Regions from separate parts of the Pseudomonas sp. FG36 genome, predicted to be linked through region 2. Evidence: predicted binding sites of a transcription regulator. Region 2 holds the regulator's gene; the other holds the start of a gene.
What was found. The regulator sigma-54, encoded in region 2, starts transcription at its own class of promoters, with help from an activator protein. The targets are predictions, from matches to a motif close to ANTGGCATNNANNTTGCTNT.
Positions count from the first base shown of each region.

Region 1: the regulator sigma-54 is predicted to act here: its motif matches at 6,412-6,431, upstream of ACODS9_RS24960 (CmpA/NrtA family ABC transporter substrate-binding protein).

Region 1 is NZ_JBMDJQ010000051.1:482-17,112, forward strand. It holds gene ACODS9_RS24940 (sensor domain-containing diguanylate cyclase) at 1-2,125, opposite strand, end outside; gene rlmKL (bifunctional 23S rRNA (guanine(2069)-N(7))-methyltransferase RlmK/23S rRNA (guanine(2445)-N(2))-methyltransferase RlmL) at 2,221-4,419, opposite strand; gene rmf (ribosome modulation factor) at 4,970-5,185, shown strand; gene ACODS9_RS24955 (quinone-dependent dihydroorotate dehydrogenase) at 5,321-6,346, opposite strand; gene ACODS9_RS24960 (CmpA/NrtA family ABC transporter substrate-binding protein) at 6,473-7,687, shown strand; gene ACODS9_RS24965 (ANTAR domain-containing response regulator) at 7,698-8,273, shown strand; gene ACODS9_RS24970 (nitrate/nitrite transporter) at 8,434-9,645, shown strand; gene ACODS9_RS24975 (bifunctional protein-serine/threonine kinase/phosphatase) at 9,655-11,325, shown strand; gene ACODS9_RS24980 (OmpA family protein) at 11,418-12,458, opposite strand; gene sigX (RNA polymerase sigma factor SigX) at 12,569-13,135, opposite strand; gene ACODS9_RS24990 (mechanosensitive ion channel family protein) at 13,249-14,073, opposite strand; gene ACODS9_RS24995 (hypothetical protein) at 14,076-14,339, opposite strand; gene ACODS9_RS25000 (zinc transporter ZntB) at 14,429-15,424, opposite strand; gene rraA (ribonuclease E activity regulator RraA) at 15,450-15,941, opposite strand; gene ACODS9_RS25010 (alpha/beta fold hydrolase) at 16,059-16,631, opposite strand, start outside.
Region 2 is NZ_JBMDJQ010000057.1:8,064-21,223, forward strand. It holds gene ptsN (PTS IIA-like nitrogen regulatory protein PtsN) at 1-376, opposite strand, end outside; gene hpf (ribosome hibernation-promoting factor, HPF/YfiA family) at 389-697, opposite strand; gene ACODS9_RS25620 (RNA polymerase factor sigma-54) at 776-2,272, opposite strand; gene lptB (LPS export ABC transporter ATP-binding protein) at 2,447-3,172, opposite strand; gene lptA (lipopolysaccharide transport periplasmic protein LptA) at 3,173-3,697, opposite strand; gene lptC (LPS export ABC transporter periplasmic protein LptC) at 3,684-4,256, opposite strand; gene ACODS9_RS25640 (KdsC family phosphatase) at 4,265-4,789, opposite strand; gene ACODS9_RS25645 (KpsF/GutQ family sugar-phosphate isomerase) at 4,790-5,764, opposite strand; gene ACODS9_RS25650 (ATP-binding cassette domain-containing protein) at 6,010-6,819, shown strand; gene mlaE (lipid asymmetry maintenance ABC transporter permease subunit MlaE) at 6,819-7,616, shown strand; gene mlaD (outer membrane lipid asymmetry maintenance protein MlaD) at 7,616-8,101, shown strand; gene ACODS9_RS25665 (MlaC/ttg2D family ABC transporter substrate-binding protein) at 8,111-8,764, shown strand; gene ACODS9_RS25670 (STAS domain-containing protein) at 8,761-9,063, shown strand; gene ACODS9_RS25675 (BolA family protein) at 9,182-9,421, shown strand; gene murA (UDP-N-acetylglucosamine 1-carboxyvinyltransferase) at 9,445-10,710, shown strand; gene hisG (ATP phosphoribosyltransferase) at 10,804-11,439, shown strand; gene hisD (histidinol dehydrogenase) at 11,566-12,888, shown strand; gene hisC (histidinol-phosphate transaminase) at 12,891-13,160, shown strand, end outside.

The DNA.
Region 1 (16,631 bases), on a different contig from region 2:
GCAGCCGATGCGCGATCCGCTGGCAAAGATTGCGCAACACATGATCCCCAACCGCGTGCCCGAACTGATCGTTGATACGCTTGAAATGGTCGATATCCAGCATGATCACCGCCAGGTCCAGACCTTCGCGCTGTGCCCGATCCAGTTCATTGCGCAGCCGCTCCTGGAAATAGCGTCGGTTGTAGATGCCGGTCAGGGCGTCGGTCACCGACAATGCGCGTAGCTCTTCCTCGACCCGCTTGAGATCCGAGATGTCCGTCAGGTAGCCATGCCACAGCGTGCTGCCGTGCTCGCCGATCTCCGGCGTAGCCTCCCCACGCACCCAGCGCAGCCCCGCTTGCGGCAGGCACACCCGATACTCCTCGCGCCACGGCGCAAGGTGCTCGGCGGAATACCGCACCGAACGTCGTACCCGCTCCAGGTCGTCAGGGTGAATACGCTCGAACACCGCCGTGGCATCCTCGCGCAGCACCGCCAGGTCCACCTCGTAGATGTCGTGCAGCCCTTGGCTGGCGTAGGGAAAACAGGAGTGGCCATCGGCATCCAGGCGGTACTGGTAGATCCCGCCAGGCACCTCGGCGCTAAGTTTTTCCAGCAGCCGGTCGCGAGCCGCCAGGGCTTCGTGGACCCGCCGCCGCTCGGTGACATCGATGCAGATCGCCAGGTAACCCACCCACAAGCCCTGCTCATCCAGCACCGCCGTCACCAGCATTTTGGCCAGCAGATGACTGCCGTCCTTGCGCACCAGCGTCCAGTCCGCCGGCTGCGCGCCACCCTCCTGCACCGTTTCGGCGAACATCGCCTGGCCGGCGCCGACCTCGCGACCAAATCGCACGCTCAAGGCATGGGCACGCTGATGCAGCTCTTCGGGCAACACCAGGTCCCCCAGCCGCAGCTGGCCCAGCGCTTCCCCGGCCGAATAACCCAGCATGCGTTCGGCGCCGGCATTGAACGTGCCGATCACCCCGCGCAGGCTGGTGGCGATGATCGCGACCTGGGTCGCGGCATCGAGCACGCTGCGCAGCTGGTTGTGGGTCTCGCGCAACGACTGCTCGCTGACACGCAACTCGGCGGTACGCCGGGCTACCAGGCCCAGGGCACGTTGACGCTGGCTGAACAGGCTGTAGAGCAGCAGCGCCAGCAGTACGCTCAGCAGGCCACCCAGCAATGCCACGACTGGCACCGCAGATGACCGGTTGGCCAAGAGAAAGCCCAGGCTGGGGCGAATATCAAGCTGGTAGTGATGATCGGCCAGGTGCAGCAGGTGACTGCTGGCAAGGCCCATGCGCGCCGGCGGCATGCCCGAGTCGAACAGCACCTCGTGGCCGCCCTCGGTGGACAGGTCGAGGATACGCACCACCAGGTTGTCGTCGGCCACGGTCGGCAGGCTCTCGGCTATCAACTGGTGCAGGCTTAGCAAGGCCATCACATAACCTCGGGGCAACTCGCTCGCCGGCGCATCATCGGAGAACACCGGGGCGACCATCAGCAAGCCGCGGGTGTAGGCCGGCTCGACATTGATCATGTCCAGCGGCGCGGACACCGCCATGCTGCCAGGGCCCGAGGCCCGGGCCAGGGTCGCGGCGCGCAGCGCTTGCCCGCCCAGGTCGAAGCCGTAGGGCTGGGCCTGTCGGCTCGCCGCCTGGGTGTACAGCACCGGATAGTAGTGATCGCGCATCGCTGCCGCCTGCCAGCGCCCCTGGGCGTCCAGGTCACGGATCTGGTAAGGCTGCCCCAGCAAGGCGCTGGCCTGCTGTTCGAACGCCGCGCGCTGCCCGGACGCTACCCGCGGCGCCCAGGAATAGGCCTGGGTGCGATGCAGCAATGGACGGGCATAGCCATCGAACTCGTAGGGTGTGATTTCACTGGAGTAGGCGAAGAAGCGGCGCAGACCGTCCAGGCGCTGCTCCTGCTCCTCGAAACGTTCGGCGATGCGGCTGTAGCGCTCACTGGCCAGCAGCTCGAAGCGCTGGCGCAGTTGCTGCTTGAAGAAGGTCTGCGTGGCAATGGCCAGCGCGGCCGTGAGCAGCGCCCCGGCGACCAGCGCCGCCAGGGCCACGCCCCAGGCCGACAGCTCGTCACCGAACAGGCCAAGCGGCTTCGCAGGTACGCCTGGGTTCGACATAGAGGACTCTCAGCAACGTCAGCGTCCTGCGTATTGTCCCGCCCTGTCCTGCTTTATAGCCGCTGGCCAGTGGCCACGCCATGTACCTCGTCGGCTCAGCGCAAACGCAGCTGCCAGGCGCGATGGATGCGGTTGTTGCGAGCGAAGTCAGGGTCCAGGGTCTGGGCGCTGATTTCCTCCACCGCATACCGCGTCGCCAGGTGCTCGTCGAGCTGGAACTTGCGGAAGTTGTTGGAGAAGTACAGCACACCACCCGGTGCCAGGCGCGCCATGGCCAGGTCGAGCAACTGCACATGGTCGCGCTGCACGTCGAACACCCCTTCCATGCGCTTGGAGTTGGAGAAGGTCGGCGGGTCGATGAAGATCAGGTCGTAGCTGTCCTGGGCGTTCTCCAGCCAGGCCATGACATCGCCCTGCTCCAGGCGGTTGCGCTCGGAGAAGCCGTTGAGCGACAGGTTGCGCCGCGCCCAGTCCAGGTAGGTCTTCGACAGGTCGACGCTGGTGGTGCTGCGCGCGCCGCCCTTGGCTGCGTGCACGCTGGCCGTGGCGGTGTAGCAGAACAGGTTGAGGAAGCGCTTGCCCGCCGCCTCGCGCTGGATACGCAGGCGCATCGGGCGATGGTCGAGGAACAGGCCGGTGTCGAGGTAGTCGGTGAGGTTGACCAGCAGCTTGACGCCACCTTCGCTGACTTCCTGGAAGCGTCCTTCGGTGGCCTGGCGTTCGTACTGGCGAGTGCCGGTCTGGCGTTCCCGGCGCTTGAGCACCACACGCTGCGGATCGACGCCCAGGGCTTGGGGAATTGCACTCAGCGCGTCGAGCAGGCGCGCCTGGGCCTTGTCCGGATCGATCGAACGGGGCGCGGCGTATTCCTGCACGTGTACCCAGTCGTGATACAGGTCGACAGCCAGGGCGTACTCGGGCATGTCGGCATCGTACACGCGGTAGCAATCGACTTTCTCGCGACGGGCCCACTTGCCCAGCTGCTTGAAGTTCTTCTGCAGGCGATTGGCGAACATCTGCGCGCCTTCCGACAGGCGCGCCGGCTCGCTGGCCACCGGCGCCTGGCGGCGCGGCTCGTTCTCGCCCGCCTCGGACTGGGCCTGGCGACGATCACCGGTGACGAACTGATCCGGCTGGACCTTGAACAGCAGCAGCTTGCACGGCAATGCGCCGTTCCAGAAAGCGTATTGCTTGTGGCTGCGGATGCCCATGCGCTTGCCCAGCTCCGGCGCACCGGTGAACACCGCCGCGTCCCAGCCCATGCACGCCTGGCGCAGGCGCTCGCCGAGGTTCTGGTAGAGGTACAGCAGGCTGGCTTCATCACCCAGGCGCTCGCCATAGGGCGGGTTGCTGATCACCAGGCCCTTCTGGTTCTGGTCCGGACGCGGCTCGAAGCTCGCCACCTCGCCCTGGTAGATCTTCACCCAGTCACCCAGGCCTGCGCGCTCGACGTTGTTGCGCCCCGGCTGGATCAGCCGCGGATCGGCCTCGTAGCCACGAATCCACAGCGGTGGCTTGGCCAGGCCCACCTGGGCACGGGCCTGGGCCTCGTCGTGCAGCTTGCGCCACAGCGCCGGTACGTGCCCGAGCCAGGCCGTGAAGCCCCAGCGCTCGCGCTTGAGGTTGGGGGCGATGTCGGCGGCGATCATCGCCGCCTCGACCAGGAAAGTGCCCACACCGCACATCGGGTCAGCCAGGGCGCCGCCCTCGGCCGCAATGCGTGGCCAGCCCGAGCGGATCAGCACCGCCGCTGCCAGGTTTTCCTTCAATGGCGCCGCGCCCTGCTGCAGGCGATAGCCGCGCTGGTGCAGGCTGTGGCCGGACAGGTCGAGGGACAGGATGGCCTCGCCACGGTCCAGGCGCAGGTGTACGCGCACATCCGGGTCGACCTTCTCCACCGACGGGCGCAGGCCTTCGCGGTTACGCAGCTTGTCGACGATGGCGTCCTTCACTTTCAGGGCGCCGAAGTGGGTGTTGTCGATACCCGAACCATGGCCGCTGAACTCCACCGCCAGCGTACCGTCGGCCGCCAGGTGATCGGCCCAATCCAGGGCATGCACACCGTCATAGAGGTCATCGGCGTTCTTCATGGAAAAACGCTTGAGCACCAGCAGCACCCGGTTGGCCAGGCGCGACCACAGGCACAGGCGATAGGCGGTTTCCATATCGGCGTCGCCGCGAATGGCCGAGGTGTGTTCACGCACCTCGCTCAGGCCCAATTGGCGGGCCTCCTCGGCGAGCAGGCCTTCAAGACCCTTGGGGCAGGTGAGATAAAGTTCGAAACGGTCCGACATGTGCAATCCAGAGCCCTTGGCTAGGTAGATGGCAAGCCGACGCATCGGCTGCCGCTGTTTGCCCGGGCACCTTTCCAGCAGGCGCCCGGGTGGCCTTGCGAAGCTTTCGCAAGACCTGGCCGCCCGGCAGACCAATGCCTCGCGCAGAGGCGAAATAGGCTTTGATCGTCGGGCAGTGTGAAAATTTCGTGGACCCAGGGATCAGATGTGACCCTTCGTCGCATTACCAATTATTACTGTCATCAGCGAGCAACGCTGGCCAATTGACGTCAACGTTGACTAAACCCTGATCATGGCGGGCTCAACGGCAAACAAGGTTGAGTCGCATTTATTTACTTATCCCCTCACCCTCGGAAAGGTTACGTCCTTATGACAAATCGATCATTCACACTGTGACTCGCATTCGTTAGAACTGATCTCAGGCCGCACCGCAACGGGGCGGCACTTTCAGCCCGCGACGCCGGCAGCGGGCGCAAACCGGCAGAACGATTCTGCCCGGCCTCGGAGAGGCCGACGGGACATTACAGTCAACAAGTGAGGGCAACACCCTATGAGAAGACTTAAGCGTGATCCGTTGGAAAGAGCATATTCACGTGGCTACCAGTATGGAGTCACCGGCAAATCCCGCGAACTTTGCCCCTTCAATCTACCCTCTGTACGCCAAGCCTGGATCAACGGCTGGCGCGAAGGTCGCGGCGATAACTGGGATGGCATGACCGGCACCGCTGGCATTCATAGACTCAACGAAAATCACGCCGTTGGCTGAACGAGGACACTGAATTCGAGTCACCATGCGCGCCCTATCCGGGCGGCGGGCTGCGGCCCAGGGGGTCCCTTGAGGGACCCCTTTTTTATGCTTCGAATCTTTCAACCATCGCTGCCGGTGCGGGCTTTTACTCAGTCATTGGCGCGGCATCGCCGCAATTGCATCCACTGCTTCACGAATCAACGCCGGGCCTTTGTAGATGAAGCCCGAGTAGATTTGCACCAGGCTAGCCCCAGCGGCGATCTTCTCAGCCGCGTGACGCCCCTCGGTAATGCCGCCAGCGGCGATGATCGGCAGCTTGCCGCCCAGCTCGCCCGCCAGCACCTTCACCGTGTGCGTGCTCTTTTGCAGCACCGGGGCACCCGACAGGCCACCCGCCTCGCCACCGAACGGCAGACCTTCGACACCTTCGCGGCCCAGGGTGGTATTGGTGGCGATCACCGCATCCATGCCCGACTCGCGCAGCGCCGCGGCCACCAGCGCGGTCTCTTCGTCGCTCATGTCCGGTGCGATCTTGATCGCCAATGGCACGCGCTTGCCGTTGGCCGTGGCCAGCTGTTCGCGGCGCTCGGCCAGGGCATCGAGCAGTTGCTTGAGCGAGTCGCCGAACTGCAGTGAACGCAGGCCCGGGGTATTCGGCGAGCTGACGTTGACGGTGATGTAGCTGGCATCGTTGTAGACCTTTTCCAGGCAGATCAGGTAGTCGTCCTGGGCCCGCTCGACCGGGGTGTCGAAGTTCTTGCCGATGTTGATGCCCAGTACCCCGGTGTACTTCGAGGCGCGCACACGTGCCAGCAAGTGGTCGACACCCAGGTTGTTGAAGCCCATGCGGTTGATGATGGCCGTGGCTTCAGGCAGGCGGAACAGCCGTGGCTTGGGGTTGCCCGGCTGCGGGCGCGGCGTCACGGTGCCGATCTCGACAAAGCCGAAGCCCAGCTGGGCGAAACCGTCGATGGCCGCGCCATTCTTGTCCAGGCCTGCGGCCAGGCCGACCGGGTTGGCGAAGTTCAAGCCCATCACCGTCACCGGCAACGCCGCTGGCTGCTTGCACAGCAGACCGTTGAGCCCGAGGCGGCCACCGGCGCCGATCAGGTCCAGCGAGAGGTCGTGGGAGGTTTCCGGGGAGAGCTTGAACAGCAGCTGGCGGGCCAGGGTATACATGGGCGGGCGGACTCGCGGTGTGTGAGGGGGCGATTATAGCCAGCGCGCCGCCGGGGCGACAGGGCCATGGCACATGGGTTGCTATGTCAGTGGTATGCAGCCCTTTGCGAACACCCGAGGAACTCCGTGAACACAGCCCTCCCGACAACGCCCCTGGCCTGGGTCAACGGCAGCGACGCGCCGGAAAAACCCAGCCTGGACATCGGTTTCATGGCCCTCACCGACTGCGCCTCGGTAGTAGTCGCCGCCACCCAGGGCTTCGCCCAGCCATTTGGCCTGACCCTCAACCTGCGCCGGCAGGCCTCCTGGGCCGGGCTGCGCGACAAGCTGGTCAGCGGCGAACTCGACGCTGCCCACTGCCTCTATGGCCTGGTGTACGCGGTGCACCTCGGTATCGGCGGCGTGCCCGCCAGCCCCCTGGCCGTGCTTATGGGCCTGAACCAGAACGCCCAGGCCATCAACCTCTCCCCCGCGCTGCAGCGCAAGGGCGTGACCAACCCCGAGGCACTGGCGCGGCTGGTGCACCAGCAAGGCGCACGGCTGACCTTCGCCCAGACCTTTCCCACCGGCACCCATGCCCTGTGGCTTTACTACTGGCTGGCCAGCCAGGGTATCCACCCATTGCGTGACGTCAGCAGCATGGTGGTGCCCCCGGCGCAGATGGCCGCCCACCTGCAGGCCGGGCGCATCGACGGCTTCTGCGTCGGCGAACCCTGGTCGGCGGACGCGCTCGCCAAGGGCCAGGGCTTCACCCTGGCCACCAGCCAGTCGATCTGGCCCGATCACCCGGAAAAGGTCCTGGCCTGCGCCCGCGGTTTCGTCGAACAGTACCCCAACAGCGCCCGGGCACTGGTCCAGTCGGTACTCGCCGCCGCGCGCTTCATCGAGCAGAGCCAGGAGAACCGCCGCAGTACCGCGCAACTGCTCAGCGGCAGCGCCTACCTTGACACCCCCGTCGACAGCATCGAGCCGCGCCTGCTCGGCGACTACCAGGATGGCCTCGGCCATCGCTGGCACGACCCCCATGGCCTGCGCCTGTTCGACCAAGGCCGGGCCAACCTGCCCTACCTGTCCGACGGCATGTGGTTCATGACCCAGTTCCGCCGCTGGGGCCTGCTGCGTGACGACCCGGACTACCTCGGGGTCGCCCGCCAGGTGCAACAGCTGGCCCTTTACCGCGAGGCCGCCTCGGCACTGGGCGTGCCCTGCGCCGACCCACCCATGCGCAGCAGCCTGCTGCTCGACCGCCGCCGCTGGGATGGCAGCGACCCGCATGGCTATGCGCGCAGCTTCCCCCTGCACGCCCTGGACGCGGCGCCTGATGCCCGCGCCAGTCACTGAGGGGGCGAACATGCTGCGTATCCTGCTGATCGACGACACCGAAAAGAAAGTCGGTCGTCTCAAGGCGGCCCTGATCGAGGCCGGCTTCGAAGTGATCGAGGCCGGTAACCTGAGCATCGACCTGCCCGCCTGTGTCGAAACGGTGCACCCGGACGTGGTGCTGATCGATACCGAGTCACCTGGCCGCGATGTGATGGAGCAGGTGGTGCTGGTCAGCCGTGATCGCCCCCGCCCGATCGTGCTGTTCACCGACGAGCACGACCCCGACGTGATGCGCCAGGCGATCCAGGCTGGGGTCAGCGCGTACATCGTCGAGGGGATCCAGGCCACGCGCCTGCAGCCGATCCTCGACGTGGCCATGGCCCGCTTCGAGAGCGACCAGGCGCTGAAGGCGCAATTGCTGGCCCGCGACCAGCAACTGGCCGAGCGCAAGCGCATCGAACAAGCCAAGGGCCTGCTGATGAAAATGAAGGACTGCAACGAGGAGGCGGCCTACACCCTGATGCGCCGCCAGGCCATGAGCCGCCAGCAGAAGCTGATCCAGGTAGCGGAACAGATCATCGCCATGTCGGAGCTGCTGGGCTAGGCAAGACCTTGGCCCGCCTCTTGCTCATGCAACCCCGGGTAGCCAACGGCGGTTGCCCCCCAGACCCCGACAAAGACGTCGCTCCCCGCCACTCATCCGTGGACCGGGCAGCGGCGTCTTTTCGTTTCCGCCCTGTGTTGTGCGCCCCACGAGGTGTCCGATGAATACGAGCTTCTGGAAATCCGGGCATGTGCCCACCCTGTTCGCCGCCTTCTTGTATTTCGACCTGAGTTTCATGGTCTGGTACCTGCTCGGCCCGATGGCGGTGCAGATTGCCGCCGACCTGCAACTGACCGCACAGCAACGTGGCCTGATGGTGGCCACGCCGATCCTGGCCGGCGCGTTGCTGCGCTTTGCCATGGGCGTGTTGGTCGATCGCCTGTCGCCCAAGACCGCCGGGCTGATCGGCCAGGTGGTGGTGATCGTCGCCCTGGCCTGTGCCTGGCAGCTGGGCGTGCGAAGCTACGAACACGCCTTGCTGCTGGGGGTGTTCCTGGGTTTTGCCGGGGCCTCGTTCGCCGTGTCTCTGCCGCTGGCCTCGCAGTGGTACCCGCCGCAGCACCAGGGCAAGGCCATGGGCATCGCCGGTGCCGGCAACTCCGGCACGGTGTTCGCCGCGCTGCTGGCGCCAGCGCTGGCCGCCGCCTTTGGCTGGAACAATGTGTTCGGCTTTGCCCTGCTGCCGCTGCTGCTGACCCTGGTGCTGTTCGCCTGGCTGGCCCGCAATGCCCCGCAACGGCCCAAGCCCAAGGCCATGGCCGACTACCTCAAGGCCCTCGGCGACCGCGACAGCTGGTGGTTCATGTTCTTCTACAGTGTCACCTTCGGCGGCTTCATCGGCCTGGCCAGCGCCCTGCCTGGCTATTTCAGCGACCAGTACGGCCTGAGCCCGGTGACCGCCGGCTATTACACCGCCGCCTGTGTGTTCGCTGGCAGCCTCATGCGCCCGCTCGGCGGCGCCCTGGCCGATCGCTTCGGTGGCATCCGCACCCTGCTGGCGATGTACAGCGTGGCCGCCGTGTGCATCGCCGCGGTGGGCTTCAACCTGCCCAGCGCGGCGGCGGCCCTGGCGCTGTTCGTCAGCGCCATGCTCGGGCTTGGTGCGGGCAATGGCGCGGTGTTCCAGCTGGTGCCGCAGCGCTTCCGCCAGGAGATCGGCGTGATGACCGGGCTGATCGGCATGGCCGGCGGCATCGGCGGCTTCCTCCTCGCTGCGGGCCTTGGCACCATCAAGCAGCACACCGGCGATTACCAGCTCGGCCTGTGGCTGTTCGCCAGCCTCGGCCTGCTGGCCTGGTTCGGCCTGCATGGCGTCAAGCAGCGCTGGCGCACCACCTGGGGCTCGGCCGCAGTCACCGCAGCGCGGGTCTGAGGCGCCGCCATGAGCCTGCTACTGAGCTTCGCCCAGGCCAGCGCCACAGGCCCGCGCACGGAAAACCAGGATGCCCTGCGCCTGGTCACCCCGGTACCGGAACTCGCGGCCAGCAAGGGCTATCTGTGCGCGCTGGCCGACGGCGTCAGCCAGTGCGCCGACGGTGGCCTGGCAGCGCGCGCGAGCTTGCAGGCCCTGGCCCTGGACTACTACGCCACGCCCGCCACCTGGAGCGTGGCCCAGGCCCTGGACCGTCTGCTGGTGGCGCAGAACCGCTGGCTGCGCGCCCAAGGCAACGGCCAGCCGCTGCTCACCACCCTCAGCGCCCTGGTGCTGCGCGGGCGACGCTTCACCCTCGCCCACGTCGGCGACTGCCGGGTGTACCGCTGGCAGGACGAGCAGCTGCAATGCCTGAGTGAAGACCATGTGTGGGACCAGCCCGGCATGCAGCACGTGCTCAAGCGCGCGCTGGGGCTGGACCAACAGTTGCTGGTGGATTATCTGGAAGGCGATCTGCACGAAGGCGAGTGCTTCGTGCTGCTCAGCGACGGCGTGTGGGCCAGCCTGGGCGATGCGCATATCCAGTCGATCCTGCGCGAACACCGCGACCTGCAGGAAGCCGCCGATACCCTAGTGGCCAGCGCCCACCATTGCGGCAGCCAGGACAATGCCAGCGCCTTGCTGGTACGAGTCGACCAACTGGGCGCGAGCAACCTGGGCGACACCCTGGCGCAGCTCAAGCAGTGGCCGCTGCCAGCCGCTTTGCGTGCAGGCCAGATGATCGATGGCTGGCAGGTCGACGGTTTGCTCGCCCAGAGCAGGCAAGCGCTGCTTTACCGCACGCGTGATCCGCAAGGCCGGCCCTGGTTGCTCAAGACACTGCCCCCGACCCGCGATAACGAGCCCGGGGCCGCCCAGACCTTGCTCATGGAAGAGTGGTTCCTGCGCCGGGTCGCCGGCCGCCACTTCCCTGAAGTGCACCCGGCCAGCCAGCGCCAGCACCTGTACTACCTGATGCGCGAATACCCGGGCACGACCCTCGCCAGCCTGCTCGTGGCGAGCGGCCCACTGCCCCTGGCGCAATGGCTGGAAATGGCGCGCCAGCTGCTGCAGGCTGTCGGCGCGCTGCATCGACGCAACCTGCTGCACCGTGACATCAAGCCGGAAAACCTGCACTTGGGCGAAGATGGCCAGTTGCGCCTGCTGGACTTCGGGCTGGCATACTGCCCAGGGCTTTCCGAGGACCCGCCCCACGCCTTGCCGGGCACGCCTTCGTTCCTTGCCCCGGAAGCCTACGACGGCCTGCCCCCTGCGCCGCGTCAGGACCTCTATGCCGTGGGCGTGACGCTTTACCAGCTGCTCACCGGCCACTACCCCTACGGCGAAGTCGAGGCGTTCCAACGGCCACGCTTCGGTACGCCAGTGAACCCGGCGCGCTACCGCCCGGATGTGCCGGAGTGGCTGCAGCACAACCTGTTGCAGGCGGTGGTGGCAGATCCGGCGCAGCGCTTCGAGACCGCCGAACAGTGGTTGCTGTTGCTGGAGCGGGGGGATCGCCAGGAACTGGACGAGCGGCCACGGCCGCTGCTTGAGCGTGAGCCACTGAAGGTATGGCGCACGATTGGCTTGCTATCGCTGCTGTTGAACATGGTGCTGTTGCTGGTTCTGCTCAAGCACTGAGCACGCGACCATCCACGCCCCATCGCCCCTGGAAAATCGCGGACAAAGAAAAACCCGGCCGAGGCCGGGTTTTTCATGAAGCGTCAAACCAATTACTTGGCCTGGGCTTCTACCTGAGCTTCTACGCGACGGTTGACGGCGCGGCCAGCTTCGGTGGCGTTGTCGGCGACCGGACGGGTCTCACCGTAGCCAACCGAGTCAACACGGCTCGATTCAACACCGTACTGCTGGGTCAGGACCTGCTTGACAGCGCTGGCACGACGCTCGGACAGCTTCTGGTTGTAAGCGTCTGGGCCGACGGAGTCAGTGTGACCTTCCACGGTGGTGGTGGTCTGTGGGTACTGCTTCATGAAGTCAGCCAGGTTCTTGATGTCGCCGTAGCTGTTTGGCTTGACGACCGACTTGTCGAAGTCGAACTTGACGTCCAGCTCAACGCGAACGACTTCGGCAACAGCCGGGCAGCCATCAGCGTCAACGGTAACGTTGGCTGGGGTGTCAGGGCACTTGTCGACGTTGTCGCAGACGCCATCGTTGTCGCTGTCGGAGCAGACTTCGGCAACTGGAGCAGGCGCAGGAGCGGCTTTCTGGCCACCGCTGCCACCGAAGTTCAGACCCAGACCAACGGTCGGACCCCACTCGGTGTTGCCGTTGTCGATGTTGTACATGGCTTCGACGCCGGCACGGGCGAAGAACATGTCGGTGATGTACCACTTGGCGCCAGCGCCAACGTTGGCGAAGGTGGAGTGGTCACGGCCGCTACGAGTGGCCTGGCCCAGGCTCTCGTGAGCGAAACCGGCGGAAACGTACGGACGCAGTGCGTCGCCAACGGTACCGAAGTGGTAGGTAGCGTCGAGCTTGGTCTTGGAGCCTTTGATGTCTTTGTTGAAGACTTCACCACGAGCGTTGTGGGTCTCGTTGTAGCCCAGGTCCAGGGAGACGTCGTCGGTCAGGAAGTAGCCGAGGCGAACACCTGGATTGGTGCCGGTGTTCTTGAAGTTACGTTCGCTGTCGTAGAACTGCTTGGTAACGTTACCTTCGATTTCGACCGCGCCTTGGCCTTGAGCCAGAGCGCCGAGCGAAGTCACGGCTACGAGGGAGCCAATGGCCAAGCCCAAGGTGTTTTTCAATTTCATCCGTTAAATCCCCATCTGGTGATAGTTAAGCAGTCCCACCAAAATCCGGGGGACAACTCGACGGCAAGTCTAGCAGAACTTGCCGGTTGGTTAGAGGTATTTGCAGGCCACTAAGTTTCAGCCACGCCTGCAAATTTCTCTCTAAGCTTGTCGAGCGCACGCTTGTAGCGCATTTTCGTGGCGCTCAGGCCCATGTGCATGATGTCGGCGATCTCCTGGAATTCCAGCTCCGCGACAAATCGCAGCACCAGGATTTCCCGATCGATCGGGTTCACATGTACCAGCCATTTATCCAGCCCGCCTTTTTCTTCCGGCTTCGGTGCCTTGTCCTCGGACGCCTCTTCGACAGGGTCCAGGCTCAGCGCATCCATCAGCCGGCGCTTGCGACGCTCCTTGCGGTACTGGGTGATGCATTCGTTGTAGGTGATGCTGTAGAGCCAGGTCTTGAACTTGGACTTGCCCTCGAAGTTCTTCAACCCGTAGAGCACCTTGAGCATCACCTCCTGACAGACATCGTCGGCATCCCGATCGTTCCCCAGGTAGCGCGCACAGACGTTGAACAGCGTGCGCTGGTAGCGCCGCATGAGTTCCTCATAGGCGCGGGTGACATGAAACAGCTCCTCATGCGAACGCGCCACCAACTCCTCGTCGGTGAGCTCGCGGGGGTCATAGCGCATGGGCGGCGAATGAACTTTATTCAAAACGGATCTGGCCGACAGTCAGGTCAATGTCGCCGCTCGGCCCCGTGGGCCGATTTTTGCGGCGGCATACATTAACAGCTTTTGTTCGGTTAGCGGCTATTCACGCGCTGCTCGAGCAGCTCGCGATTAGACAACGACACCAGTTCGCCATCATCGGTCAGCAGGGTCGTCTTGACCGTGCCGATCTCCTCGATGTGCCCTTCGACCTCGCCAATGCGCACGTGCTGGCCGACCTGATAGAGCTCACGCACATAGATGCCGGCCAGGATCTGCCCGGCAATTTCACGGCTGCCCAGGCCCATCGCCAGGGCAATTGCCAGACCAACGGTAATCAGCCCGATGACGATCACGTGGTTGAGCAGGTCGGTCTTGACCTCCAGCTGGCTGATGGCCACCGAAATACTGATGATGATCACCAGGCCCTGGACGATACGCCCAACGCCAGCGGCGTATTCCAGGCCGATGCCCTCGGCGGCGCCGCGCACAAGGCCGTTGGCCAGTTGCGCCAACAGCACGCCGGCCAGCATCACCAGCGCCGCGCCGAATACCTTGGGCAAGTACAGCGCCAGCATGTCCAGGGTCGCCGAGACCCGCTCCAGGCCCAGCGATTCAGCCGCCGAAACCAGGAAGATCAACAGCACGAACCAATAGACGATCTTGCCGATCAGCGTCGAAATCGGTACCTGGATACCGATCCGGGCGAGCATCTTGGTCAGGCCGGTACCGCTCATCAGGCGGTCCAGGCCGAACTTGGCCAGCACCTTCGACAGCAAGGTGTCGAGCAGCTTGGCCACGACGAAACCGAGCAGCACCACGACCAGCGCGCCGAACAGGTTGGGGATGAAGTTCGCCACCTTGGTCCAAAGGGCAGTCATGGCGGTGACCAGGCTCTGGGTCCAGAGATCGAGTTCCATATTCAATCGGCCTTATCTGCAGGGCTGCCTGCGGCAGGGTTGCGGGTAGAGTTGCGGCGCACCGGCGCGACATGCGCCGAGCCATTGTTCACGGCGATCAGCAGCGCCTGGCTCCAGCGGCCAAGCAGGCTGAACAGATCGCCCGCGCCGACCTGGCGGTTGGCGGTCTTGAGCACGCGACCCAGGCACGCGGCGTCGTCACGGTCCTGGCCGGACGGCGACGCCTTGAGCAGGTCGCGCAGGGATTCTTCAAACGGATCGTGCATGGGCACCTCGCGCAATGTCAGTCAAAGACGTGGGTGCCAAGCGATGGGTCACACCTGCCACTGGGACGAATGTTTCAAAATGCCTCATTTCAGACCCAGCGCAGTCGACGGAACAACCACCACTGCCCCGCCGCCAGCAACAGCACCACGGTGCAGGCGAGCGCGAAGCCGTAGGGGTTTTCTGCCCCGGGAATACCGCCGACGTTTATGCCCAGCAATCCGGTGATAAAGCTCATGGGCAGGAAGATGCAGGTGATGATGCCAAACCGGTACATGGTCCGGTTCATCCGCTCGCTGCGGCGCCGATCCTCGCTTTCCAGCACCAGGGCGGCTCGCTCGCGGGCCAGTTCCAGCTCCTCGAGGTAGCGGATCAGGCTGTTGTTCAGCTCGTTCCAGTAATCCCCGTCGGCGTCGACGAACCAGCTGCATTTATTGCGCGAAAGCTGGGCATAGATGTCGCGCTGGGGGGCGAGGAAACGGCGCAGACCGGCGGCACGACGGCGGATCTGCTGCAGGCTGCCCTGGGCTGGGGCATACCGTTCGTCGGATTCTGCCTTTTCCTCTTCCAGATCGACCGCTTCGGACAGGTCGCTGACCAGCGCCTGGACCTTCTCGGTCAGCAGTTCACCCATCAGCAACAACAGTTCGGAGGCCGTTTTCGGCCCCCTGCCCTCGTCCAGTTGCTGGAGCACCTCGTCGCTGGCGCGCAGCGGCCGCAAACGCAGCGAGATAACCCGCCGCGCTTCGGCGAAGATACGCACCGAGACCATGTCCTCGGGTTCGGCACCCGGGTTGAGGTTGACCCCGCGCAGGAACAGCAGCATCTGCTCGCCGGCCATCTGCAACAGGCGCGGGCGGGTGTTCTCCTCAAGCAACAGGTCGCAGGCGAACTCGCTCAGACCGCTGTCGTGCAGCAACCAGGTGCGGGTCTGCGGATGACTGCGGTCCCAGTGCAGCCACAGGCTCTCCTGGGGCTGCAACTGCAGGTCGTCCAGCTCGGTGCGGGCGATCGAACGCGCGCCACCCTTGCCATCGAGCACCAGGGCATGCACCAGGCCCCATTGCGCGTTGTCTTCCTCGAACATCAAAGCTCCATGGGTGTGCGGCGGATCACTCGGGCATCTTCAGCGGGCTTGGCGAGACCAGCACGCCGTTGTTGTCGGCGTACACGTATTCGCCCGGGCGGAAGGTCACGCCGGCAAAGGTCACCGCGACGTTGAGGTCGCCAATGCCGCGCTTGTCGGTCTTCACCGGGTGGCTGGCCAGGGCCTGGATACCGACATCGGTCTGCGCCAGCACGTCCACGTCACGCACGCAGCCGTAGATCAGCAGGCCTTCCCAGCCATTCTTCGCGGCCTTCTCGGCAAGCATGTCGCCCAGCAGCGCCCGGCGCAGCGAGCCACCGCCATCGACCACCAGGACCTTGCCCTTACCATCGAGCTCGACCTGCTCCTTGACCAGGGAGTTGTCTTCGAAGCACTTGATGGTGACGATCTGGCCGCCGAACGAGTCGTGGCCGCCAAAGTTGCTGAACATGGGTTCGAGCACCTGGACCAGGTCCGGATAGGCGTCGCACAGGTCGGGCGTTACGTAATGCTGCATGGGAAACTCCTGTCAGTCACAACGAAAGCGGGTGTCGGCCAAGGCTACACCTTGGAAGGGCCGGCAGTCATCCGGGACCGAGCAGTCAGTTGAACCATCGCCGCACCGGCCGATGTTTCAACTGGCAGCCACAGGCTCCATCACCACCGTCGAGGCATGCACCGCTACCAGGGGGTCGCGCAGCCAGCGCTCCACCAACGGCCACACCTGGGTCTGCGCCGCCTTGCTGACCAGCATGTCGACATGCCCGAAGGCCTCGAAGCCCTGCTCGCGGCCCAGGCGCAGGAACTGTCTGGCATCACCGCCAAACTGCTCGAACAGTTTGCGGCAGGCCCACACCGGATCCTGGAAATCACCGGCTCCGGCCACCGCCAGCAGTGGCACCTCGACTTCGGCCAGCCCCGACCACCAGTCCTTCTCCTTGTCGCCGAAGCGGCCGAACAGACCATTCCAGCGCAGGCTCTCCAGGGCCAGGCCGATGGGTTCGTCTTCCGGGCCCCGCTTGAGGCGCGAACCGGAAATCTGCGCAAAACGCTTGAGCAGCATGCGCGCGCCCCACTCCACCGGTGGCACTTTTAACGGCCAGTAAACCCGGCTGACCTGGGTGCCAAACAACGCCGCACTGGCCACCAGGCCGGTGTCGAGATAGCCGCTGCCCAGCGCCGCCGCCAAGGTGGTGCCGCCCAGCGA
Region 2 (13,160 bases):
CGAGCATGCTGGCGATCTGGCGCAGCAGTTCAAGGTGGGCGTCGGTGGCGGCCTCCGGGACCAGCAGGACAAACAGCAGGTCGACCGGCGCGCCATCGATGGCATCGTAATCGATGGGGGCGTCCAGGTGCAGCAGGGCGCTGACAGGCGCGCTGCAACCTGCCAGGCGGCAGTGGGGAATGGCGATGCCATTGCCAAAACCGGTGGAACCCAGTTTTTCGCGAGCCCACAGGCTGTCGAAGACGTCTTGCATCTCCAGCTCGGGTACTTGCTCGGCGATCAGGTTGGCGACCTTTTCCAGGGCGCGCTTCTTACTGCCGCCCGGCACGTTCACGAGGGAACGGCCGGGGGTCAGGATGGTTTCAAGTCGGATCATGGATGAGGGGGATCAGCGGGCGGCTGCGCCTTGCAGCAGGCTTTGCTGTTTTTCCTTGTGTTTTTTCAGTTGGCGGTCGAGCTTGTCGGCCAGGGCATCGATGGCTGCATACATGTCTTGGTGTTCGGCGTTTGCAACCACCTCACCGCCGGGAATCTGGAGCGTGGCTTCGATCTTCTGCTGAAGCTTCTCGACTTTCATGATCACCGTCACGTTGGTGATCTTGTCGAAATGACCCTCCACCCGGGCGAGCTTCTCGAGCACGTAATCGCGCAGTGGTTGGGTGACTTCTACATGCTGTCCACTGATGTTGACTTGCATACAGCTTCTCCTTTGTTGCCCGTGCATAAAGAGGCAGGTGTTGCACCTGCCACTGAAACGCTGTGGCACATCCGGGGGCTACATCAGCCGCTTGCGCTCGCTCGAGGGGGCGATCCCCAACGACTCGCGATACTTGGCGACGGTGCGACGGGCTACCTGGATGCCTTGTGCCTCCAGTAAACCAGCGATCTTGCTGTCACTCAATGGCTTTTTCTGATTTTCCGCAGCCACCAGTTTCTTGATGATCGCGCGGATTGCCGTGGACGAGCATTCGCCGCCCTCGGCGGTGCTCACGTGGCTCGAGAAAAAGTATTTCAGTTCGTAGATGCCGCGCGGGGTGTGCATGTATTTCTGCGTGGTCACCCGGGAAATGGTCGATTCGTGCATGCCCACCGCCTCGGCGATGTCATGCAGGACCAGCGGCTTCATGGCCTCGTCGCCATGGTCGAGGAAGCCACGCTGGTGTTCGACGATCTGCGTCGCCACCTTCATCAGCGTCTCGTTGCGGCTCTGCAGGCTCTTGATGAACCAGCGCGCTTCCTGCAACTGGTTGCGCATGAAGGTGTTGTCGGCGCTGGTGTCGGCACGACGGACGAAGCCGGCGTACTGCGGATTGACGCGCAGCTTCGGCACTGCCTCCTGGTTGAGCTCGACCAGCCAGCGCTCGCTGTCCTTGCGCACGATGACGTCGGGCACGACGTACTCGGGTTCACTGGACTCGATCTGCGAGCCTGGGCGCGGGTTTAGGCTCTGCACCAGTTCGATGATCTGGCGCAGCTCGTCTTCCTTGAGCTTCATGCGGCGCATCAGCTGGCTGTAGTCACGGCTGCCGAGCAGGTCGATGAAGTCGGTGACCAGGCGCTGTGCCTCGCTCATCCAGGGTGTCGAGGCCGGTAGCTGGCGCAGTTGCAGCAGCAGGCATTCGCCGAGGGTGCGGGCGCCAATGCCGGCAGGCTCGAACTGCTGGATGCGGTGCAGTACCGCCTCGACCTCGTCCAGTTCGATATCCAGCTCGGGGTCGAAGCCGGCGCAGATTTCTTCAAGGGTGTCTTCCAGGTAGCCCTGGGCGTTGATGCTGTCGATCAGGGTGACGGCGATCAGGCGGTCGGTGTCGGACATCGGCGCCAGGTTGAGCTGCCACAGCAGGTGGCTTTGCAGGCTCTCGCCCACCGATGTGCGAGTGGTGAAGTCCCATTCGTCGTCATCGTTGCTGGGCAGGCTGCTGGCGCTGGTCTGGTAGATGTCTTCCCAGGCGGTGTCGACCGGCAATTCGTTGGGGATCCGCTCGGCCCACTCGCCGTCCTCGAGGTTGTCCGTGGTGCTGCTGGAGGTTTCCTGGAAACTGTTGTCCTGGGCTTCGGCGACCGGCTTGTTCTCGGCGTTGTCCGCCATCGGGTCGCTGTTGTCGAAGTCCTCGCCGTCTTCCTGACGTTCGAGCATCGGGTTGGACTCCAGCGCTTCCTGGATTTCCTGCTGGAGGTCCAGGGTGGAGAGCTGAAGCAGGCGGATGGCCTGTTGCAACTGAGGTGTCATCGTCAGTTGCTGGCCCATTTTTAGGACGAGCGATGGTTTCATGGCTGGGGCTTAATACCTTGTTGCCGGCGCGCATGCGCCATCCACTACACGTAGGGCGCTTGGGCGCCGACTTTAAGCAAGTTATATGCCTGAAATTGCAGCGTTTGCCTAGAGCACTGTAACAACTTAAGCCCCGATCAGGCGCATTCGCCAGTGCTCCGGGCAGGCCTGCGGTCAGAGTCGGAACTCGTGCCCCAGGTAAACTTCCTTGACCAGCTGGTTGGCCAGGATGGTCTCGGCATCGCCTTCGGCGATCAGTTGGCCATCGTTGACGATGTAGGCCGTCTCGCAGATGTCCAGGGTCTCGCGAACGTTGTGGTCGGTGATCAGTACGCCGATGCCCTTGTTCTTGAGGTGGTGGATGATCTGCTTGATGTCGCCGACGGAAATCGGGTCGACACCGGCGAACGGTTCGTCCAGCAGGATGAACTTGGGTGCGGTGGCCAGGGCGCGGGCGATCTCGACCCGGCGACGCTCACCACCGGACAGGCTCATGCCCAGGTTGTCGCGGATGTGGCTGATGTGGAATTCCTGCAGCAGGCTTTCCAGCTCCTTGCGTCGGCCTTCGCGGTCGAGGTCTTTGCGGGTCTCGAGAATGGCCATGATGTTGTCGGCCACCGACAGCTTGCGGAAGATCGAGGCTTCCTGCGGCAGGTAGCCGATACCGGCCTGGGCGCGCCCGTGCATCGGCTGGTGGCTGACGTCGAGGCTGTCGATCAGCACACGGCCCTGGTCGGCCTGGACCAGGCCGACGATCATGTAGAAACAGGTGGTCTTGCCGGCGCCGTTGGGGCCGAGCAGGCCGACGATCTGGCCGCTGTCGATGGACAGGCTGACGTCGCGCACGACTTGCCTGCCCTTGTAGCTCTTGGCCAGGTGCTGGGCTTTGAGGGTTGCCATTTACTCGGCCTTTTTCTTCGGTTGAATGACCATGTCGATACGCTGACGCGGTGCAGTCACATTGCCACCGCGCCCGGCGGTAGCCACCTGGGTCTTGGTGTTGTAGACGATTTTCTCGCCTTCGGTGGTGTTGCCTTCGTTCTCGACCTTGGCGCGGTCGGTGAGGATCACCACGTCTTTCTGCGCCTGGTACTGGATGGTCACGGCCCAGCCTTTCATCTTGTCGGGCTTGGCGGCGCTCTGCTGCTGCTCGAAGTAGGCCAGGTTGCCCACCGAGGTGACCACGTCGATATCGCCGTTGGCGGCGCGGGTCATGGTCACGGTGTTGCCTTTGATCATCATCGAACCCTGAGTGATGATCACGTCGCCCGTGTAGGTGGCGACGCCCTGCTTGTCGTCCAGGTGGGCGTTGTCCGCCTGGATGCGGATCGGCTGGTCACGGTCGTTCGGCAGGGCGAAGGCGCTCGCGCTTCCCAGTGCTACGCCCAGGCTGAGCAGAAGGGGGATGGTTTTAACGAGCCTCATACTGTCCTCTTACGTTAGAGAGCAGGTCCATCCTGCCTTCTTTCAAATACGCTTTCATTCCTTTGCCCGTAGTCGTGCCACCGGCGCCGTCGATTCTAACGGCTTGCTCGGTCTGCGCATATTGCTTCTGCGGGAACACGGTCATGCGTGTGCTGGTGATGATGGTTTCGCGTTGCTTCTCGTCGGTGCGCGCCACGCGCACTTCGTCGATCAGCTCCACCTCGGTGCCGTCCGGGTTGACCTCGGCGCGCTTGCTCTGCACATGCCAGGGGTACTCGGTGCCACGGTACATGTGCAGGTCGGGGGTGGTCACCAGGGTGACCTCGCTGGCCTTGAGGTGCTCGACCTTGGCGGCGGTCATCTCGTACTGCAGCTTGCCGTCGGGCAGGAACTGCAGGCTGTGGGCGTTGATCGCGTAGTAGTCGATGGCGCTCTGGTCGACCTGGGCCTGGGGCTGTTCGAGGAAGCTTTCCGGGCTGATGTTCCAATAGCCAACAGCAACCAGCACGGCGGCAATCCCGCCTAGCAGCGCGACATTTCTGATCTTCTTGCTGAGCATGGGCAGCCTTACAGGTAATGGGCGTTGGCAGCGTCCAGGGTGCCCTGGGCCTGCATGATCAGTTCACAGAACTCGCGGGCGGCGCCTTCGCCGCCGCGGGCCTGGGTAACGCCGTGGGCGTGCTGGCGAACGAAGGCCGCGGCATTCTGCACCGCCATGCCCAGGCCGACGCGGCGGATCACCGGCAGGTCGGGCAGATCGTCGCCGAGGTAGGCGACCTGTTCATAGCTTAGATTGAGTTCGGCGAGCAGGCCGTCCAGCACCACCAGTTTGTCCTCGCGGCCCTGGAACAGGTGCGGGATACCGAGGTTCTTCGCCCGGCGCTCGACCACGGGGGTCTTGCGCCCGCTGATGATCGCGGTGGTCACGCCCGAGGCCATGAGCATCTTGATGCCGTGGCCGTCGAGGGTGTTGAAGGTCTTGAACTCGCTGCCGTCCTCGAGGAAGTACAGACGGCCATCGGTGAGCACGCCGTCGACGTCGAACACCGCCAGCTTGATGGCTTGGGCGCGTTGCATCAGGTCCTGGTTCATTTACATCACTCCGGCGCGCAGCAGGTCGTGCATGTTCAGGGCGCCAGTCGGGCGGTCGTCCTGGTCGACAACCACCAGCGCGCTGATCTTGTGGTCTTCCATGATTTTCAGTGCCTCGGCGGCGAGCATCTCGGCGCGGGCGGTCTTGCCGTGCACGGTCATGACTTCGTCGATGAGCGTCTTGTGCACGTCGATGTTGCGGTCCAGGCTGCGGCGCAGGTCACCGTCGGTGAAGACTCCGGCCAGCTTGCCGTCGTTACCCAGCACCACGGTCATGCCCAAACCTTTGCGAGACATTTCAAGCAGGGCGTCCTTGAGCAGGGTGCCGCTCTTTACCACGGGCAGCTCTTCGCCGGCATGCATGACGTTCTCTACCTTCAGCAGCAGGCGACGGCCCAGCGCGCCGCCCGGGTGGGAGAAGGCGAAGTCTTCGGCGGTGAAACCGCGAGCCTCCAGCAGGGCAATGGCCAGGGCGTCGCCCAGCGCCAGCGCCGCGGTGGTGGAAGAGGTCGGTGCCAGGTTGAGCGGGCAGGCTTCCTGGGCGACGCTGGCGTCGAGGTTGACCTCGGCGGCCTGGGCCAGGGGCGAGTCCGGTTTGCCGGTGAGGCTGATCATCTGGATGCCCAGGCGCTTGATCAAAGGCAGCAGGGTGACGATCTCGGCGGTGCTGCCGGAGTTGGACAGGGCAAGAATGACATCGTCACGGGTGATCATGCCCATGTCGCCATGGCTGGCCTCGGCCGGGTGCACGAAGAACGCCGGGGTGCCGGTGCTGGCCAGGGTGGCGGCGATCTTGTTGCCGATGTGCCCCGACTTGCCCATGCCTACCACCACGACCCGTCCCTTGCTGGCCAGGATCAGTTCGCAGGCCTTGACGAAATCCCCGTCGATGCGGGCCAGCAGGGCCTCCACGGCCTCGAGTTCGAGGCGCAGGGTGCGCTGGGCGGATTGGATCAGCTCGCTGGATTGGGTCATGTCGAAACGCAATGCCTGATGAAAAGGCGGCGATTATAGCCGCAATGTGTGAAAGGCTCATCCTTCGAATGTCATATGGATGCCGCGCCTGCCTGTCTGTGCCCTGAACGAGTGGGGTGACGGCCTTGGGGCGGGCCTATCAGCGGTGCTATAGTTCGCCGCTATTCGGCCCGCCGGGGACCTGTGTGCCTTCAAGATGAAGGCAGGCGTCCACTATGACGAGGCTGCACTAGCAAGGAGTCTAGATGAGTGTGGATAGCGCCTACGCGGTCGAGTTGAAGGGCGTCACCTTCAAGCGCGGTTCGCGCAGCATTTTCAGCAACGTGGACATACGCATTCCCCGCGGCAAGGTCACCGGCATCATGGGGCCTTCGGGGTGCGGCAAGACCACCTTGCTGCGCCTGATGGGCGCGCAGTTGCGCCCGGCCGGCGGCGAAGTCTGGGTCAATGGGCAGAACCTGCCCGCGCTGTCGCGGGGCGACCTGTTCGATGCGCGCAAGCAGATGGGCGTGCTGTTCCAGAGCGGTGCGCTGTTCACCGACCTGGATGTGTTCGAGAACGTGGCCTTCCCGCTGCGGGTGCATACGCAGCTGTCGGACGAGATGATCCGCGACATCGTGCTGATGAAGCTGCAGGCCGTGGGCCTGCGCGGCGCCATCGACCTGATGCCCGACGAGCTGTCCGGTGGCATGAAGCGCCGTGTGGCGCTGGCCCGCGCGATCGCCCTCGACCCGCAGATCCTCATGTACGACGAGCCGTTCGTCGGCCAGGACCCGATCGCCATGGGTGTGCTGGTGCGCCTGATCCGCCTGCTCAACGATGCCCTGGGCATCACCAGCATCGTGGTGTCCCATGACCTTGCGGAAACCGCGAGCATTGCCGACTACATCTATGTGGTCGGCGATGGCCAGGTGCTGGGGCAGGGCACGCCGGACGAACTGATGGGCTCGGACAGCCCGCGCATCCGCCAGTTCATGAAAGGCGACCCGGATGGCCCGGTACCCTTCCACTTCCCTGCGCCTGACTACCGCGCCGATCTGCTGGGGACGCGTTGATGCGCAGAAAATCCTTACTCGAACGTATCCGTCTGTTCGGCCGTTCGGCCATCGATGTGCTGGCCGTACTGGGACGCTCGTGCCTGTTCCTCGGTCATTCGCTGGGCGGGCGCAGTGGTATCGGCGGTGGCTTCCAGCTGCTGGTCAAGCAACTGTATTCGGTGGGCGTGCTGTCGCTGGCGATCATCGTCGTGTCCGGCGTGTTCATCGGCATGGTGCTGGCCCTGCAGGGCTACAGCATTCTCAACAAGTACGGCTCGGAACAGGCGGTGGGGCAGATGGTCGCCCTGACCCTGCTGCGCGAGCTGGGGCCGGTCGTCACTGCCTTGCTGTTCGCCGGTCGCGCGGGCTCTGCGCTGACCGCCGAAATCGGCAACATGAAATCCACCGAGCAGCTGTCGAGCCTGGAAATGATCGGCGTCGACCCGCTCAAGTACATCGTGGCGCCACGCCTGTGGGCCGGCTTCATTTCGCTGCCGCTGCTGGCGCTGATCTTCAGTGTGGTGGGCATCTGGGGCGGCTCGTGGGTCGCCGTGGACTGGCTGGGCGTCTACGAAGGCTCGTTCTGGGGCAACATGCAGAACAGCGTCTCTTTCAGCGACGACGTGCTCAACGGGCTGATCAAGAGCCTGGTGTTCGCCTTCGTCGTCACCTGGATCGCCGTATTCCAGGGGTACGACTGTGAGCCCACTTCAGAAGGGATCAGCCGTGCCACCACCAAGACCGTGGTCTATGCCTCGTTGGCAGTCCTGGGTCTGGACTTTATTCTGACCGCCTTGATGTTTGGAGATTTCTGATGCAAAACCGCACCCTGGAAATCGGTGTCGGCCTGTTCCTCCTGGCCGGGATCCTGGCGCTGCTGCTGCTGGCCCTGCGTGTCAGCGGGCTGTCGGCCAGCCCGAGCAGCGACACATATAAAGTTTATGCGTACTTCGACAATATCGCCGGTTTGACGGTCAGAGCTAAAGTGACCATGGCCGGTGTGACCATCGGCAAGGTCACGGCCATCGATCTGGACCGCGACTCGTATACCGGTCGGGTGACGCTGCAGCTGGACAAGCATGTCGACAACCTGCCGACCGACTCCACTGCCTCGATCCTGACCGCCGGCCTGCTGGGCGAGAAGTACATCGGCATCAGCGTGGGTGGCGAGGACGTGGTTCTCAAGGATGGCAGCACCATCCACGACACGCAGTCGGCGCTGGTGCTGGAAGATCTGATCGGCAAGTTCCTGCTCAACTCGGTGGGCAAGGAACCGAAAGAAGCTCAACCGGCTAATTAAGGAGTTTCCATGATTTCGATCCTGCGACGTGGCCTGCTGGTCCTGCTGGCGGCCTTACCCCTGCTGGCCCTGGCGGCGCCGGGGCAGTCTGCCCGTGATGTGATCCAGGGCACCACCACCCAGTTGCTCAGCGACCTGAAGAGCAACAAGGAGCAGTACAAGGCCGACCCCAATGCGTTCTACAACGCGCTCAACGCCAACCTTGGTCCGGTGGTCGATGCCGACGGCATCTCCAAGAGCATCATGACGGTCAAGTATTCGCGCAAGGCCTCGCCCGAGCAGATGCAGCGCTTCCAGGAGAACTTCAAACGCAGCCTGATGCAGTTCTATGGCAACGCCTTGCTGGAGTACAACAACCAGGGCATCACCGTCGACCCGGCCAAGGCCGAGGGTGACGATCGCACCAGCGTCGGCATGAAGATCACCGGCACCAACGGCGCGGTCTATCCGGTGCAGTACACCATGGTCAAGCTGGACGGCGAGTGGAAGGTGCGTAACGTCATCGTCAACGGCATCAACATCGGCAAGCTGTTCCGCGACCAGTTCCAGGATGCCATGCAGCGGAACGGCAACAACCTGGACAAGACCATCGACGGTTGGGCCGGTGAAGTGGCCAAGGCCAAGGAAACGGCCGACAGCTCGCCGGATAAGGAAGTCAAATGAGTGACGCCGCCGTGAGCATGGCCGCGCCGGGCGTTCTTGCCCTGGCTGGCGTGCTGGATTACCGCAGCGGCCCGGCCCTGCGCAAACAGGGCAAGGCGTTGATCGCCGCCAGTGGCGAGGCGCGCCTGGTGTTCGATTGCACTGCGGTGGTCAAATCGAGCAGCGTTGGCCTGTCGTTGCTGCTGGGGTTCATGCGTGATGCCCAGGCGGCAGGAAAAACCTGGGAGTTGCGCGGTATCCCCGAGAACATGCAGGAAATTGCCGGGGTCTATGACCTCGATGAGGTATTGGCGGGCTGATGCCCTGCCGTTCGGGAAAGGCCCCTCGGTCAGTGCGCCCCTTCATGGGCTTCGCAGGCGAGGGGCTTTTTTGTATGATGGCCGACCCGCGCGCGTTGGGCGCCGATCGAGGTTGAGCATGCAGGCCGTAGAAGTTAAAAGCTTTCTGGAAGAGAAATTGCCGGGAACCCAGGTCGAAGTTGAAGGCGAAGGCTGCAACTTCCAGTTGAACGTGATCAGCGACGAGCTGGCCGGCCAGAGCCCGGTCAAGCGTCAGCAGGCGATCTATGCTCACCTCAATCCGTGGATTGCCAACGGCAGCATTCACGCGGTAACCATGAAATTCTTCAGCAGCGCAGCCTGGGCTGAGCGCACCTGAGCCTACTTGGCGGCGAGATACGTATGGACAAACTGATTATCACTGGTGGCGCGCGTCTCGATGGCGAGATCCGCATTTCCGGCGCAAAGAACTCCGCCCTGCCGATCCTTTCGGCCACCTTGCTGTGCGATGGCCCGGTCACGGTCGGCAACCTGCCGCACCTGCACGACATCACCACCATGATCGAGCTGTTCGGCCGCATGGGCATCGAGCCTGTGATCGACGAAAAGCTCTCGGTGGAGATCGACCCGCGTACCATCAAGACCCTGGTCGCTCCCTACGAGCTGGTCAAGACCATGCGCGCCTCGATCCTGGTGCTCGGCCCCATGGTAGCCCGCTTCGGTGAGGCCGAAGTGGCCCTGCCGGGTGGCTGCGCCATCGGTTCGCGTCCGGTCGACCTGCACATCCGCGGCCTCGAGGCCATGGGCGCGAAGATCGACGTCGAAGGTGGCTACATCAAGGCCAAGGCCCCCGAAGGCGGCCTGCGTGGCGCGCACTTCTTCTTCGACACCGTCAGCGTCACCGGCACCGAGAACATCATGATGGCCGCCGCCCTGGCCAAGGGCCGCAGCGTGCTGCAGAACGCCGCCCGTGAGCCGGAGGTGGTCGACCTGGCCAACTTCCTGATCGCCATGGGTGCGAAGATCCAGGGCGCCGGTACCGACACCATCACCATCGATGGCGTCGAGCGCCTGCACTCGGCCAACTACCGTGTCATGCCCGACCGTATCGAGACCGGCACCTACCTTGTCGCCGCTGCCGTGACCGGTGGCCGCGTCAAGGTCAAGGATACCGACCCGACCATCCTCGAAGCTGTCCTCGAGAAGCTCAAGGAAGCCGGCGCCGACATCACCACCGGCGAAGACTGGATCGAACTGGACATGCACGGCAAGCGGCCGAAGGCCGTTAACCTGCGTACCGCTCCGTACCCGGCATTCCCGACCGACATGCAGGCGCAGTTCATTTCGCTCAACGCCATCGCCGAAGGCACTGGCGCGGTGATCGAGACCATCTTCGAAAACCGCTTCATGCACGTGTATGAAATGCACCGCATGGGCGCGCAGATCCAGGTCGAGGGCAACACCGCCATCGTCACTGGCGTCAAGGCGCTCAAAGGTGCGCCGGTAATGGCCACCGACCTGCGTGCTTCCGCCAGCCTGGTGCTGTCGGCGCTGGTCGCCGAAGGCGACACCCTGATCGATCGCATCTACCACATCGACCGTGGCTACGAGTGCATCGAGGAGAAACTGCAGATGCTGGGCGCGAAGATCCGTCGCGTACCGGGCTAGCAGTCATCGTGGCGCAGGGACGCGCCAGCCGAATCGTATGCGGTCGGGCTCAAGGGCCCGGCCGGCAGTAGACGCTTAAGGACCGACGTTCCAATGTTGACCATCGCGCTATCCAAAGGCCGTATTCTCGACGATACCCTGCCACTGCTGGCCGAGGCCGGTATCGTGCCGACCGAGAATCCGGACAAGAGCCGCAAGCTGATCATCCCCACCACGCAGGATGATGTGCGCCTGCTCATCGTGCGTGCCACTGATGTGCCGACCTATGTCGAGCATGGCGCCGCCGACCTCGGTGTGGCCGGCAAGGACGTGCTGATGGAATACGGTGGCCAGGGCCTGTACGAACCCCTGGACCTGCAAATCGCCCAGTGCAAGCTGATGACCGCTGGCGTAACCGGCGCACCAGAGCCCAAAGGCCGCCTGCGCGTGGCTACCAAGTTCGTCAATGTAGCCAAGCGCTACTATGCCGAACAGGGCCGCCAGGTCGACATCATCAAGCTGTACGGCTCCATGGAGCTGGCGCCACTGATCAACCTTGCCGACAAGATCATCGACGTGGTCGACACCGGCAATACCCTGCGCGCCAACGGCCTCGAGCCCCAGGACCTGATCGCCACGATCAGCTCGCGCCTGGTGGTCAATAAGGCCTCCATGAAGATGCAGCACGCCCGTATCCAGAGCCTGATCGACACCCTGCGCAACGCCGTCGAATCGCGACACCGCGGCTGACCTCTGCGCGCGACCTCCGCTGTCGCGCCCGTCTATCCGCGTCATAGCCTTTTTTCTCAGGTGCCCGCGCGGATGGAGTGGTAGCTTTAGGGCGCCTGAACATCCGCTAATAACGAGGCCCTCGCCATGACCGTGTCCACTGCAATTGCCCGTCTCAACGCCGCTGACCAGGATTTCGCCCGACATCTGGATCATCTGCTGAGCTGGGAAAGTGTGTCCGATGACGCGGTCAACCAGCGCGTGCTCGACATCATCAAGGCCGTGCGTGAGCGCGGTGACCAGGCGCTGGTGGAGTTCACCCAGCGTTTCGATGGTGTTGATGCCAAGACGATCGACGACCTGATCCTCGATCGCGAGCGCCTGGAGCTGGCGCTGACGCGCATTACCCCGGTACAGCGCGAGGCCCTGGAAAAGGCCGCCAACCGCGTGCGCATCTACCATGAGCGGCAGAAGCAGGACTCGTGGCAGTACACCGAGGCTGACGGCACTGTCCTCGGCCAGAAGGTCACGCCGCTGGACCGCGCCGGGCTGTATGTGCCTGGTGGCAAGGCGTCGTACCCGTCGTCGGTACTGATGAATGCCATTCCGGCCAAGGTCGCGGGCGTCAGCGAAGTGGTGATGGTAGTGCCGACCCCGCGTGGCGAGGTCAACGAACTGGTACTTGCCGCGGCTTGCATCGCCGGGGTCGACCGTGTGTTCACCGTCGGTGGCGCACAGGCCGTGGCAGCCTTGGCCTACGGTACCGAGAGCGTGCCGCAGGTGGACAAGATCGTTGGCCCGGGCAACATCTATGTGGCTACCGCCAAGCGCCATGTGTTCGGCCAGGTCGGCATCGATATGATCGCCGGCCCTTCGGAGATCCTGGTGGTCTGCGACGGCCTGACCGACCCGGACTGGATCGCCATGGACCTGTTCTCCCAGGCTGAGCACGACGAGGATGCCCAGGCGATTCTGGTCAGCCCGGACGCCGCTTTCCTCGATCGCGTCGCTGCCAGCATCGACAAGCTGCTGCCGACCATGGAGCGTGCCGAGATCATCGAGAAGTCGATCAATGGCCGTGGCGCGCTGATCCAGGTGCGTGACATGCAGCAGGCCATCGAGGTGGCCAACCGCATTGCCCCCGAGCACCTGGAGCTGTCGGTGGCCGACCCGCAGGCCTGGTTGCCGCAGATCCGCCATGCCGGCGCGATCTTCATGGGCCGCCACACCAGCGAGGCGCTGGGTGACTACTGTGCAGGCCCCAACCACGTGCTGCCGACTTCCGGCACCGCGCGCTTCTCTTCGCCACTGGGCGTGTATGACTTCCAGAAGCGTTCGTCGATCATCTTCTGCTCCGAGCAGGGCGCGTCCGAGCTGGGTCATACCGCTTCCGTGCTGGCTCGAGGCGAATCGCTGACCGCCCATGCGCGCAGCGCCGAATACCGCATCCTCAACGAGAAGGGGAACTGAGCATGAGTCGATTCTGGAGTCCCTTTGTCAAGGACCTGGTGCCTTACGTGCCGGGCGAGCAGCCGAAGCTGGCGCGACTGGTCAAGCTGAACACCAACGAGAATCCCTATGGCCCGTCGCCCAAGGCGCTGGAAGCCATGCGCGGCGAGCTCAACGATAACCTGCGGCTGTATCCGGACCCGAATGGTGACCGGCTCAAGCAGGCGGTGGCCGAATACTACGGTGTGACGTCGGCCCAGGTGTTCGTCGGTAACGGCTCGGACGAGGTGCTG